4 regions of the Massilia sp. CMS3.1 genome follow, and region 2 is predicted to be linked to each of the others. Evidence: predicted binding sites of a transcription regulator. Region 2 holds the regulator's gene; each other region holds the start of a gene.

Region 1 (3,502 bases), on a different contig from region 2:
GACGAGGACAAGCCGATCGCGGCGATTTGCCACGCTCCCTGGGTGTTGATCGACGCGGGCATCGCGGAGTCGAAAAGCCTGACCAGCTGGCCTGAGATCCAGGACGACATGAAGAATGCCGGAGCGGAGTGGAGCGACCAGGAAGTCGTGATCGACGAAAAGCTGATCACGAGCCGCAAGCCGGATGATATTCCGGCGTTTAACGACGCGCTGATGAAGGCGATGATGATTTCGCCGGATATGGCGGATATGGGGCCGTCGTCGTAAATTTGAAGTGAAGCAGCGCTGGGGCTGGGGCTTTGAAGTTTCAGCCACCGCGCTTCTTGATCAATTTTGACCCGCGGCGCGTTGCGCGTATCTTTAGCCCGCACCGTCTCCCGTATAGGGTCATTGAGGCCAATGGCCTTAATGACGGGTTCAACGGGCATTCATGCCCACGCGGATTGGAAGCGCCGCTAACAGGGCAGGCAGCAGTCCCGCAAACGTCGCCGCGCTGTCAAGCGTCAACGCCTATCTCCCGCTGCAACTTCTTCGTCAACTTCCCAAACACCAGCTCATACGACCTGCGCAACAACTGCGCCGCTTCCTTATTGGTCGGTAGCGGTGGTCTGAAGCCCATGGGGGAATACTACTGTATGTACATGCAGTATTTGCATCGCTATCAGCAAAGAAAAAGGCCGGTAGGTACCGGCCTTCATTCTGCAACTTGGGAAATTACTTCTGGCGGCGACGCAGAGCGCCCAAGCCAGCAAGGCCAAGGCCAATCAGAGCAAGACTTGCTGGCTCTGGAACTTCGTTCACTTCAGCCACTTGCCAGTTGTAGGAAGCAGGAGAACCATCCATATACGCATTGAGGTATGGATCAGTCCCTTGATAGGCTTGGGTAAAGTTATAAGTGTAGCCATAGAAGTTAAACCCACTAAGCGAATACAAGAATGCGTCATAGTCCCATTGACCGTTTCCAACGTCAGAGTTGACAAAAATAAAATTATTTTCCAGGCCGTTAAACGATGCTACTCCGCCAGATTCAAAACTGCCGGTAGACGTACCTACCTGCGCGGAAAAAATAGGCTTACTTTCGCTACCAATTTCTAAACCGTTAAATGCAAGCGAAATGTTGGATAGATCATTGATGAGATTGCCGTTTGCTGTACCCTCAAACGAGCCAGTAAACTTGTTGTTATATCCATCTTCCACCGAGAAGGTGTAGACACCTGCCTGAGCGGTGCCGACAGTAGCAAGCAGAACAGCGAGAAGAAGTGTTTTCATGACATACCCTAGGGTTATTTTTAGATGTATGCCTATAAGCAAAAAAAATGCCAAGTAGAAATATCAATGACTTAGAAGAAATTTTAGTTGCTATTGTAAAATTTTCCGACAGTGTTGATTGCTGGGATTGATCAATCGGGGAGGTACGCAGCGTCTTTCCGAACGCACCACAGCTTGCCGATCTTCACGGCCTGAGGATAGATCCTCCCATCGTGTACCCACCGGCGCAGCGTGTTGATGTGCGGTGCATGCTCCAAGAAGCAGGCTAGCCCAGATTTCAAGAGGTATGTACCGAGGAAGGCCGATTGTGTCCTCCGGTAGGAGGTGCATCGAATTGCTGGGCGGCGGCGGCCGAACTGGTGTCTTCGCCGGCATCTCAGCGCGATTCTTTCGGACCCAATCGACAAGCGCTTCCGGTGTCATGGTGATACCGTCGGCAAGCTGTTTACGAGCAGTGTCGCGCCGATCGCGCGCATCTTTTAGGCCCACGTCTGGATACACGCCCAAGGAAAGCAGCTTCTCTTTTCCTTCGAAGCGATATTTCAGGCGCTACCACTTACCCCCGGCCGGGGTAACAAGCAGGAACAGGCCACGCTCGTCGAAGAGCTTTGCTGGCTTTGCGCCAGGCTTGGCGTTGCGGATGGTTATGTCCGTCAAGGGTATATTGGGGTAAGTCCTCTACGAGATTCCGAGTTACCCCGCAGAGTTACCCCCGGAACGAATTAGATGTGGTTGGACTATGTTACCCCATCTTAGAGGACGCCCATAGTAAAAAACCCGCACAATGGCGGGTTTTTGGAGGTCGCTGGAGTGATCCAGATTATTAGTTGGTGGAGGCGGAGGGAGTCTCCAACCTCCACCATCTGTTCCGTTAACCCTTTGATTCTGTTGAGTGTCGCCCCGGCGTGGCTCAAAAAAAGCACCCCACTTGGGGTGCGACGTTGGGGGGATTTTACACGGTCGAAGCTGACGTCGGTCGCCGATGTGCGCGTCAGGTGTCCCATGCCGCCATTGCTTCATGAAACTCTCGGTCGATCCGGTCGGTTTCCTCGGCTAGTGATCGCTGCCAGTCTTCGTGGGCGGCTCGGTCGAACGTCTTGGCCGCGTCTTCCATGAGAAAGGCGATGAGCGTGGCGCTGACGGTGGCGATGCCTAGCCGTTGCTTGTCTCGGTAGCGTTGGGCGCGCTGGGCTGGCGTCAGTGCGTCGGGCTTGCGAGGTCGGCCTCGTTTTCCGTGACGTGTTTTGGCGAGTGATGAATTTGAAGACGTTACCGACATGGAATGCGGCTTTCTTATAGGCCGGGTGTGGGAGGAATCCCCCATTTTTCCCGGGGTGGCGATGGACAGAATTTATATAAGCAAAGAATTTGCCACACACGGATTTGGGTGATCAGCACCATCAGAAAAAGCTGTCTTTTAGCTAAGACCACCCACCTTCCCACATAGCGGACTAGCGTCCGCTTGAGGTTGAGGTCGAGGTCGAGGTCGAGGTCGAGGTCGAGGTCGAGGTCGAGGTCGAGGTCGAGGTCGCCCGGTTGACCTGGACCGCCTCCTCCAGATCGATGCCCTTCTGATGGTGTGGTTTCTGGTGAGGGAAGGGTGAGCACTAGTTTTTGAAGTGCTCACCCTCCGTATGACAAACGGTGCTCACCCTTGTTTTCATAGGGAGAATAAGGGTGAGCACTTTAGAGGTTCTATCTTCGATAGAACAGGCACTCCAGGAGGTAGCAGCATTACGGGTTTTCCTGTCTTACCGGCCCGAATTCCTCCCATGCTTTCTTGACCGCCGCGATCTGCTGTTGCACCTTCAACCTGGTCATCTTCTCGCCATAGATGGCCGTGACCATCTGAGCTGTCAGGGTGTCGCGCTGGTCGGCAAGCAGGTAGGTTTTCCAGATCATGCAACGGTCGCGTGTGATCTCGTTCGGCCTTCTCTTGCCGGTCTTATCGGGGTGCTGTGTCGCATAGCTGGCGATTGCGAACCGCATCTCGTCCGACTGCTTGAGCTGGCGCTGGCGTGCGAGTTGGCGAGTGGTCTTGATGGTCATCAGGTCGAGCCGGTCGTTGTCGGTCAGGCATAGCCCCTTCGTGCAGTAGGTGGCGAGCGCGCCGCGCCCCCAGCCATGCTCAAAGACGATTCGGGCCTTCTCGTGCCAAGAGTCGTCAGCGTGGCCGAATAGCCGCTTCCAGGATCGATACACCTTCTCGGGCGCGTCAATTCGGCGCGTGTGC
Region 2 (3,502 bases):
GCCAGAACGCCGCACCACCCCAATAACAGGAACGAGCACCCATGAAAAACAGTTTCCATAACGTGATCGCCGCCGCCTTTCTTTCCCTGCTCTCGCTGTCGGCTTCCGCCGAGCGCGCGGACTCGCTCAAGCAGGCCGTCATCAACTTCGATTCGCTCGACGTCGACGAAGTCACGCAGACGCGCATCCTGACGGGAAATGTCATCGTCACACGCGGCACATTGACCCTGAAATCGGACCGCGCCCTGGTCAAGGAAAGCCCGGAAGGCTATATGAGCGTGACGCTGACCTCGGGTCCGGGCCGCGTGGCGACCTTCCGCCAGAAGCGCGACGGCGGTCCCGACCTGTGGATGGAAGGCCAGGCCGAGCGCATCGAATACGACGAGCGCCAGGAACTGGTGAAACTGTTTTCGAAGGCGATCGTCAAGCAGCTCGAAAACGGACGCCTGACGAACGAACTCGATGGCGCCTACATCTCCTACGACAGCCGGCGCGAAGTGGCGACCGTACGTAACGACGTCAGCGGCGAAAGCCGTGTTGGCGGCGGACGCGGCACCCTGATCATCGCGCCGCGCCGCGCGGCGCCTGGGGCCGCGCCCGCACCGGCGCCGGGAAAGCCATGATGATGAAGGATATGCCCGACAGCCGCAGCACCCTGGTCGTGCGGGGACTGCAGAAAAGCTACGGCAAGCGCCTGGTCGTGCGCGACGTCTCGCTCGAGGTGGGCTGCGGCGAAGTCGTCGGCCTGCTGGGCCCGAACGGCGCCGGCAAGACCACCTCGTTCTACATGATCGTGGGCCTGGTGCCGTCGGACGCCGGCACCATCGAGATCAACGGCGCCGACATCTCGAGCCTGCCGATCCACCGGCGCGCGGTGATGGGCCTGTCCTACCTGCCGCAGGAAGCGTCGGTGTTTCGCAAGCTGACGGTGGAAGACAATATCCGCGCCGTGCTCGAACTGCAGCGCGACGACAATGGCAAGGCGCTCACGAAAGACGCCATCAACACCCGCCTGGACTCCCTGTTAGGCGAACTTCAAATCGAGAAGCTGCGCGAGAATCCGGCGCTCTCACTGTCGGGCGGCGAACGGCGCCGCGTCGAGATCGCACGCGCGCTGGCCACCAACCCGCGCTTCGTGCTGCTCGACGAGCCCTTTGCCGGCGTCGATCCGATCGCGGTGATCGAGATCCAGCGCATCGTGCGCTTCCTGAAGGAGCGCGGCATCGGCGTCTTGATCACGGACCACAATGTGCGCGAGACGCTCGGCATCTGCGACCGCGCCTACATCATCAACCAGGGCGCGGTGCTGGCGTCGGGACGTCCCGACGACATCATCGCCGACGAGTCGGTACGACGCGTCTACCTGGGCGAACATTTCAGAATGTAGGATTGAAACGGCGCCATGAAACAATCCCTGCAACTCCGGACTTCGCAGCACCTGGCGCTCACGCCGCAGCTTCAGCAGTCGATCCGGCTGTTGCAGCTGTCCACGCTCGAACTGCACCAGGAGCTCGAGCAAATCCTGTCCGATAATCCGCTGCTCGAGCGGCTCGACGATCCGCTCGACCATTCGGTGCGCCTGCTGGCCGACGGTGCGATCAACGATTCGCCGCCACAAGCCGAGGCGCCGGCCCCGGGTGCCGAGGAGGGCGCGCCGGCCCCGGAATCGGCCGATGGGGAAGGCGGCGCCGAGGTCGAGCGCGGAGAGACCGACGGCGACTGGGGTGAGCTCGGGCGCAGCTCGGGCGGCGACGGCGACGACGATGGCCGTCCGCAGCTCGGCGCCATCGGCGTGACGCTGCGCGAGCACCTGACGGAACAGGTGCGGGTGACGGGCGTGACGGACCGCGACCGCGTACTGGCCGAACTGGTGATCGACGCGATCGACGACAACGGCTACCTCGAAGAGCAGTTGGATGAGATCCACGCGCGCTTGCCGGACGAGCTGGACATCGAGATGGATGAATTGCGCTGCGCGCTGGCGCTGGTGCAAAGCCTCGATCCGACCGGCGTCGGTGCGCGCAGCGCGGCCGAGTGCCTGGCGCTGCAGATCCGCAGCATGCGCGGCGTGCCGCTGGTGACGCGACGCATGGCCTTGAAAATCGTCGAGGGTTATCTGACCTGGTTCGCGCAGCGCGAATTCACCAAGCTGAAAAAAGCGCTCGACTGCGACGACGAAGACCTGCGCGAAGCGCAAGCCGTGATCCGCCAGTGCAATCCGCACCCCGGCGCGGCGTTCGCGTCGAGCGTGTCGGATTACGTCGTTCCGGACGTTATTGTCCGCAAATCGAAGGGCGGCTGGGCCGTCACGCTGAACAACGAAGTGATGCCGCGCCTGCGCGTCAACAACGTCTACGCCACCTTGCTCAAGCAGGGAAAAGGCGAAGGGCAAATGGGCGCGCAGCTGCAGGAAGCGAAGTGGTTGATTAAAAATATGCGCCAGCGCTTCGACACGATCCTGCGTGTTTCGCAGGCAATTGTGGAACGCCAGCGCAACTTTTTTAGCCATGGCGCGGTTGCCATGCGTCCCCTTGTGCTTCGCGAGATAGCTGATACACTAGGTCTGCACGAGAGCACCATTTCTCGTGTAACAACTCAAAAATTCATGCTGACCCCGCACGGCATGTTTGAGCTGAAGTATTTTTTCGGAAGCCACGTCGCCACCGAAGCGGGGGGCGAAGCATCGTCAACGGCGATACGGGCGCTTATTGCGCAGCTGACAGGAGCAGAAGACCCAAAGAACCCATTATCCGATAGCAAGATCGCGGAAATGCTCGGTGAACAAGGTATGGTCATTGCGCGCCGCACGGTTGCAAAATACCGCGAGGCACTCAAGATTCCTCCCGTCAGTCTCCGCAAATCCTTGTAACAGCGGCACCCACGCGTCCCAGGCGCGGTAGCGGAGTCCGCGCATTTATCTAAGGAGTGTGTATGAATCTCACCATCAGTGGCCACCACCTCGACGTCACCCCCGCCATCCGTGAATACGTACAGAACAAGCTCGAACGCATCACCCGCCATTTCGATCAAGTCATCGATTCCCACGTGATCCTCGCGATCGACAATCTCACTGAAAAAGACAAACGGCAAAAGGCCGAGATCAACTTGCGCCTGTCCGGCAAGATGGTGCACGTGGAGAGTGTGGCGCACGACTTGTATGCCGCGATCGACCTGTTGATGGACAGGCTGGATCGCCAGGTGATGAAGTACAAATCGATACTGAAAGACCATGGTCACGAGGCGCTCAAGCGCCGTCCTGAAGGCGGAGAGGCCACTGCTGCGTTCTGATCAGCACTGAGCACCGTCTGAACGAGGGCGCCGAAAGGCGCCCTTTTCAATTGGGCGTGGGCGCATGCACCCGCGACGCACGCGCTTCGGTAAAATGCATGTTTTTCCGTAAGCCGACCACCATGACCGACCATGTCCTGACCCGCGTTGCCAACGGCACCGGCGTGATTACGCTCGACCGTCCGAAGACCTTGAATTCTCTCTCGCTGGCGAT
Region 3 (3,502 bases), on a different contig from region 2:
ATGCTGGCGGCCGTGGTAAAGGCGGCGGCGTGAAGGTTGCCAAGTCGCTGGAACAAGTGCGCGAATACGCGCAGCAGATCATGGGCATGCAGCTCATCACGCACCAGACTGGCCCTGAAGGCCAGAAAGTGCGCCGCCTGCTGGTCGAAGAAGGCGCCGACATCAAGAAGGAACTGTACGTCTCGATGGTCACCGACCGCATCTCGCAGCGCGTCGTGCTGATGGCCTCGTCGGAAGGCGGCATGGACATCGAAGAAGTCGCGCACAGCAACCCGGAAAAAATCCACTCGATCGCCATCGATCCGGCCGTCGGCCTGACCGACGCCGAAGCCGACGACATCTCGACCAAGATCGGCGTGCCTGCCGAATCGCTGGCCGACGCTCGCGTGCAACTCAAGGGCCTGTACAAGGCGTACTGGGAAACCGACTCGTCGCTGGCCGAAATCAACCCGCTGATCCTGACCGGTTCGGGCAAGGTCATCGCCCTCGACGCGAAGTTCAACTTCGACTCGAACGCGCTGTTCCGCCAGCCTGAAATCGTCGCCTACCGCGACCTGGACGAAGAAGATCCAGCCGAAGTCGAAGCATCGAAGTTCGACCTGGCTTACATCTCGCTCGATGGCAACATCGGCTGCTTGGTGAACGGCGCCGGTCTGGCCATGGCCACCATGGACACCATCAAGCTGTTCGGCGGCGAGCCGGCCAACTTCCTGGACGTGGGCGGCGGTGCAACGGCTGAGAAAGTCACCGAAGCATTCAAGATCATGCTGAAGAACCCTGGCCTGAAAGCCATCCTGGTCAACATCTTCGGCGGCATCATGCGTTGCGACGTCATCGCCGAAGGCGTGATCACCGCATCGAAAGCTGTCTCGCTGCAGGTTCCGCTGGTCGTGCGCATGAAGGGCACCAACGAAGACCTGGGCAAGAAGATGCTGGCCGATTCCGGTCTGCCGATCATCGCCGCCGATACGATGGAAGATGCAGCCAAGGCCGTCGTCGCCGCTGCAGCTGGTAACGCCTAATTCGAAGGAATAAACAAATGTCGATCCTGATCAACAAAGATACAAAAGTCATTACCCAGGGTATTACCGGCAAGACCGGTCAGTTCCATACCCGCATGTGCCGCGACTACGCGAACGGCAAAGCTGCCTTCGTCGCAGGCGTGAACCCGAAGAAGGCCGGTGAAGACTTCGAAGGCATCCCGATCTACGCCAACGTGTCGGAAGCGAAAGCTGCCACCGGCGCCACCGTGTCGGTCATCTACGTTCCGCCGGCAGGCGCAGCCGCTGCAATCTGGGAAGCTGTCGAAGCCGACCTGGATCTCGCGATCTGCATCACCGAAGGCATTCCAGTGCGCGACATGATGGCCCTGAAGGACCGCATGGCCAAAGCCGGCTCGAAGACCCTGCTGCTGGGCCCGAACTGCCCAGGCCTGATCACCCCGGACGAAATCAAGATCGGCATTATGCCGGGTCACATCCACCGCAAGGGCCGCATCGGCGTCGTCTCGCGCTCGGGCACCCTGACCTACGAAGCAGTCGGCCAGCTGACCGCACTGGGTCTAGGCCAATCGTCGGCAGTCGGCATCGGCGGCGATCCGATCAACGGCTTGAAGCACATCGACGTGATGCGCATGTTCAACGACGATCCTGATACCGACGCGGTCATCATGATCGGCGAAATCGGCGGTCCGGACGAAGGCAATGCCGCCTACTGGATCAAAGAGAACATGAAGAAGCCAGTGGTCTGCTTCATCGCTGGTGTGACCGCTCCTCCAGGCAAGCGCATGGGCCACGCCGGCGCGCTGATCTCGGGCGGTGCAGATACCGCGCAAGCCAAGCTGGACATCATGGAAGAGTGCGGCATCAAGGCCACCAAGAACCCGTCGGAAATGGCACGCCTGTTGAAAGACATGCTGTAATACTGGACAGTTCTTGTTCTTGTACTGAAGAGAGGAGCCCGCGGGCTCCTCTTTTTTTATCCGCCTCGGCTAATGTGACAAATTCTGTCCGCATAATTTATTTCCGGACGGAAATTGCACATCAGGTGACAAAAATTGTCATTACAAACCGCTGAGCTGACGCATTTCGTCGCTTTTGTTGTACTCCAACTATCGATTTCAGGGGTAAATGGCCTGGCACGGCGCTTGCAATATGTAGATCGTGGCACGAAGCAATACCCGAACAGATAACCCAACACCCCCTGGAGAACCACCATGAAATCGATGAAAATTGTTAAAAAAGCACAATCCGGCTTCACCCTGATCGAATTGATGATCGTCGTTGCGATCATCGGCATCCTGGCCGCCGTGGCAATCCCGAACTACCAGAATTACACCGCCAAGTCGAAGTTCGGCGCGGCGCTGGCTGAAGTGTCGGCAGGTAAGATTGGCTTCGATGCCAAGCTGAATGACGGCGAAACCGTTGCTGAGCCGGAAGATGCCGGTCTGGCGAAAACGGCTAACCCGACTGCCAACTGCGTTTTCGAGGCAAGCGCCACTAGCCTGACCTGTAAAATTGTCAACGGTCCATCGAGCGTGGCTGGTCAGGACATTATCTTGAGCCGTGAACCAACAACTGGCGCCTGGGCCTGCGCAGCTGCAACGGTCGATTCCAAGCTGATCGGCAAAGGCACCTGCGTCGGCAAGCCTTAAGTTCGGCTGATCTGATCTAAACAACCCCGCTTCGGCGGGGTTTTTGTTTTTGGCTGAGCTAGCGCAATCGCGCGTCGAAGGTCACGGTTATCGTTCCGGTCTGCTCAATCTCACCGGAGGATTACTATGTCAGTCAGGAAATTTTTCAAGAAAGCGGAAGCCGGCTTTACCCTCGTTGAATTGATGATCGTCGTTGCGATCATCGGTATCCTGGCAACGGTCGCCCTCCCGGCCTACCAGGACTACATGGCGAAATCGAAGTTTGGCGTCGCGCTGGCGGAAGTATCGGCAGGCAAAGTGGGGATGGACACCAGGCTGATCGACGGCGAGACCGTTACCAGGCCCGAAGACGTCGGCCTGGCTGCTGTCGACAAGCCGAGCGCCAACTGCAAGTTCGGTGCCAGCGCCGACGCTGACGCGGCCAGCCTGACGTGCGAGATCGTGGCCGGCCCGACCAGCGTCAAAGGCCAGACCATCACGCTAACGCGTGACGCCAGCGGCGCCTGGAGCTGCAGCGCCGCCACTGTTTTGCAGAAGCTGATCGGACCCGAAGGCGTTTGCAAAGGCAGGGCCGCATAACCGGTGCTCGTGAAAGGAGAAAACCCGCATCGGCGGGTTTTCTCATTCAAGCATCGACAGCGGTTCAGACGATTTTCAACGCTTCAGCTGCTGGTCGAGCCAGCCGATGACCGTGTGGTGCCACAGCAGGGAGTTGGCCGGCTTGAGCACCCAGTGATTCTCGTCCGGGAAGACCAGCAGCTTGCTCTCGACGCCGCGCCGCTGCAGGGCCGTGAAGGTCGACAGGGCCTGGGCGGTCGGGATCCGGAAATCGAGGTCGCCCTGGATCAC
Region 4 (3,502 bases), on a different contig from region 2:
GGTCGACTACTGGTACGCCGACGACGGAGTGTCGGGCAAGGTCCCAGCGCTGCAGCGGCCACAGTTCGCCAAGATGCTTAGCCAGATCAGGGACGGAGAACGCTTGGTTGTGACGAAGCTCGACCGTCTAGGCCGAAATGCCCAAAACGTGGGCGCCACGATCAAGAGCTAGCGGCGCGCCGCATCGAGGTCATCGTGCTCCAGCTGGGCAAGCTTGATCTAACCAGCGCTGCGGGCAAGCTGATGCTGACTATGCTTGCGGCCGTAGCGGAGATGGAGCGGGATCTACTGGTGGAACGTACGCAGTTCGGACTGGCACGCGCCAAGGCCGCAGGAAAGACACTGGGCAGGCCGGCCAAGACGACCGACGAGCAGCGCGCCGCGATATGCGATCGCTACCAGGCAAAGGAATCAGTTAGCGCGTTGGCCAAGGCCTACGGCATCTCGAGGGCAAGCGTACTGCGGATCGTGAAGCCTCCATAAACACAACGATGACAATACGACTTATCATCGAAGGGCGCCGGCGTAAAAAACGGCCCGAAGGCCGTTACCACCCTTCAGGCCGCTATTAAGCACTTAGGTCCCATGACAGGTCCGTTAGGTGCGGCGCCGGCGACGTAGCGCGCCCAAGCCGCCAACACCTGCTAGCAGCAAGGCCAGACTTCCCGGCTCCGGAACTTCGGCGATCGAACTCGTAACGTTGAAGCTGTCCCAAAACCCTACGCCCCCAAGCACCGTATAGCTCATGATGCCGTTATTTCCCCCTGTCGCATAAAGATAGAAGTCGTTAGTGCCCGATACAATTCCATTGACACCGGCGGCGTTGCCACCCAAAAGATACTCGTTTTCTGAGTAAGAAAAGGCTCCAATTTCATCTACTTTGTACACGTGGCCAGCGATTGTCAGATCGATCCCGTCGATCGAAATCACCGGCGATCCAAGGGAATCAGCGCTAAATACGATCGAGCCCGACACCGGGTTCTGTGGAACTGGCGAATTGGCAAATCGATCCGGCTGGAAATTCGTTGCTGTGAAGTCGAGTTTATAAACACCAGCTTGCGCAGTTGTTGCGGACAGTAGGCAGACAGCGCTGGCGAGCGCGGTGATGATCTTTTTCATGGGTATCCTAGTTGATAGCCGGATGGCTTGTTGTTTTAGTACTGTCAGTACACCGCAGTTCAGTACGAACACAAGCAAAAATTGAGCCACTTAACTATTTCCTATTGGAATCAGCCACTTATATCGGTCTCACAAGTACACATAAGTTCCAGTGTAAGGATTGCCGACAGTTTGTCGTTGATTACCACTTATCGTTGAAGAGGGACTGAGCATGGGCGCGCCGAGCTTCTCCGCCTAAACCGCACAGATAGTGGGTCTCAAAAATGCAACGACGATAATACGATTTATTACCGAAGGGCTCGCCGCATCCGGACTAGAGATCGGCGCCCCCCCCCCCCGTTTAAGAAACGGCTGAAACCTTCATGACCGGCCACTCTCCGCCCCCACATCTGTCAAAAATTAGAAAAACTATCCTATTCTGACGCATGGAGAATTCTAATCTGACATCAGGTTAGGGTATAGCTCGTCCCTAGCTAGACTTTCACTCTTGATAAAACACGTTATCAAGAGTTGCCTTTATGCCATCCCTGCCCATTTCCCCTTGCAGCAGTCGACGGGTGCAGGCGAACGCGCAGTGCCTGCAGAGCCAGGTAAGGTCGCACCGCGTGCTGGGTGGCTGGAGCGAACTGGCTTCGCAAGCGCAAGCGGCCCACTGAATCACCATTCGGCTGTGCCCGGACAAACGGGCATCTCCCTTTTTTTAATTTGCGTCGCTCGTGTCCATTACGACCGCTGCACAAACGCCACGCTGCTGCCTGCCCGTGTGCCCGTCTTTTCCTGAACTTGGCTAAACTGAACCGGTCTATCAGTAGATGAAGTCATCCACGACGCCGAGAGACCGCCATGCGACACTTTTTTCACTCACACTGGAAAGTCATCATTGCGCTCGTCCTGCTCATCCTGGTGGCTGCCTTGACGCTAGGCCCCAACACCGCCGACGCGGCGCCGGACCTGGCCGAGCGCATGCGTCAGCATGTGCGCGCAGTCGCGTCCGAGGAGCACAACACACGCAAGCCCAGGCAGCTCGAACGCGCCGCCGTCCATATCGAAACCGCGCTCGCGCGTGCCGGCTACCAGCCTTCGCGCAAGGAGTACGAGGCCGGCGGCCAACGGGTGTGCAACATCGAGGTTGCGGTCAGCAATGTGGCCAAGGGCAAGCGGCCCGAGCGCATCTTCATCGTGGGCGCGCATTACGATTCGGCCCTGGGTGCGCCCGGCGCCAACGACAACGGCAGCGGCACGGCGGCCGTGCTGGAACTGGCGCGCCTGCTGAAAACCATGCGCCCAAGCGCCGGCACCGAAGTGCGTTTCGTGTTTTTCGTGAATGAGGAACCGCCCTGGTTCATGGGCGAGCAAATGGGCAGCATGGTGCACGCGGCCGAGATGAAGCACCAGCAGCGCAATGTCGCGGGCGCGCTGGTGCTCGAAACGATGGGTTACTACACCGACAAGCTGAACAGCCAGAAATTGCCGCCGGGCCTGGAGGGCCGGTATCCGAGTACCGGAAATTTCATCGCCTTCGTCGGCACGCTCGAATCGTCGGCGCTGGTGCGCGAGGCGCTGGCGGCCTTCCGCTCAGCGTCGGACTTCCCGGCGCACGGACTGGCAGCGCCAGCGCATACCACCGGCGTCACGCTGTCGGACCATAGCTCTTATAACCGCCACGGGTATCCGGCGCTGATGATTACCGATACGGCCTTCATGCGCTATCCGTATTACCACATGGCCGAGGACATGCCCGATCAACTCGATTACGAGAGCATGGCGCGGGTGGTGAGGGGCCTGGCAAAAACCATTACCGCGCTGGCAGGCGCCGCACGTGGCTGAGTCTTATTTGGTCTCGCCCAGGAACATTTCCTGTAGATCGTTGAGGAAACGCTGGCCCAGCTCCGTCGGACGAATCAGCTTGAAATCGCGGTAGAGCAAACCCTTCGCTTCGGCGGCGTCGAGTGCTTTACCGATCGCCGTGATGCTCATGCCGGTGCGCTCGTTGAACAGGTTCGGGTCGAACCCGCCCGTCAGGCGCAGCGTGTTGAGCATGAATTCGAAGCCCATGTCGGCGCGTGCGATTTCGTGTTCTTCCTGCACCGGGTTGCCGCGCTTTGCCGCTTCCATGAAGGACGCCGGCTGCTTGAAACGCGCCTGGCGCAGGATCCGGTGCGGAAACGAGATCTTCGAATGGGCGCCGGCGCCGATGCCGAGGTAATCGCCGAAATTCCAGTAATTCAGATTGTGGTTCGCACGCCGGCCGGGCTGGGCGTAGGCCGAGACTTCGTAGTGGTCGAAATTGGCCGCGCTCATCGTCTCGGCGATCATGTCTTGCATGTCTGCGCTGGCATCGTCGTCCGGCAAACTTGGCGGATACTTGGCGAAGACAGTGTTC

The links. Region 2 encodes sigma-54, which starts transcription at its own class of promoters, with help from an activator protein. Its sites were predicted from a motif close to TGGCANGNAANCTGCTTT; they were not measured.
Region 1: a site for sigma-54 is predicted at 1,305-1,322, ahead of ACHAC9_RS16910 (PEP-CTERM sorting domain-containing protein). Genes of this name have one in related genera too.
Region 3: a site for sigma-54 is predicted at 2,136-2,153, ahead of ACHAC9_RS05595 (pilin). Genes of this name have one in related genera too.
Region 4: a site for sigma-54 is predicted at 1,191-1,208, ahead of ACHAC9_RS10225 (PEP-CTERM sorting domain-containing protein). Genes of this name have one in related genera too.

What each region holds. Positions count from the first base shown of each region.
Region 1 is NZ_JBIMES010000010.1:88,157-91,658, reverse strand. Features, by position in the region: gene ACHAC9_RS16915 (type 1 glutamine amidotransferase domain-containing protein) at 1-267, shown strand, start outside; gene ACHAC9_RS16910 (PEP-CTERM sorting domain-containing protein) at 715-1,269, opposite strand; gene ACHAC9_RS16905 (excisionase) at 1,401-1,526, opposite strand; partial or broken gene ACHAC9_RS16900 (Arm DNA-binding domain-containing protein) at 1,696-1,932, opposite strand; gene ACHAC9_RS16895 (hypothetical protein) at 2,261-2,548, opposite strand; gene ACHAC9_RS16890 (hypothetical protein) at 3,004-3,502, opposite strand, start outside.
Region 2 is NZ_JBIMES010000008.1:85,062-88,563, forward strand. Features, by position in the region: gene lptC (LPS export ABC transporter periplasmic protein LptC) at 1-26, shown strand, start outside; gene lptA (lipopolysaccharide transport periplasmic protein LptA) at 42-623, shown strand; gene lptB (LPS export ABC transporter ATP-binding protein) at 620-1,387, shown strand; gene ACHAC9_RS14485 (RNA polymerase factor sigma-54) at 1,403-2,869, shown strand; gene hpf (ribosome hibernation-promoting factor, HPF/YfiA family) at 2,932-3,288, shown strand; gene ACHAC9_RS14495 (enoyl-CoA hydratase/isomerase family protein) at 3,411-3,502, shown strand, end outside.
Region 3 is NZ_JBIMES010000002.1:422,239-425,740, reverse strand. Features, by position in the region: gene sucC (ADP-forming succinate--CoA ligase subunit beta) at 1-1,022, shown strand, start outside; gene sucD (succinate--CoA ligase subunit alpha) at 1,040-1,921, shown strand; gene ACHAC9_RS05595 (pilin) at 2,225-2,653, shown strand; gene ACHAC9_RS05590 (pilin) at 2,780-3,232, shown strand; gene ACHAC9_RS05585 (prolyl oligopeptidase family serine peptidase) at 3,308-3,502, opposite strand, start outside.
Region 4 is NZ_JBIMES010000005.1:156,439-159,940, forward strand. Features, by position in the region: partial or broken gene ACHAC9_RS10220 (recombinase family protein) at 1-483, shown strand, start outside; gene ACHAC9_RS10225 (PEP-CTERM sorting domain-containing protein) at 598-1,119, opposite strand; gene ACHAC9_RS10230 (M28 family peptidase) at 1,963-2,946, shown strand; gene hemW (radical SAM family heme chaperone HemW) at 2,950-3,502, opposite strand, start outside.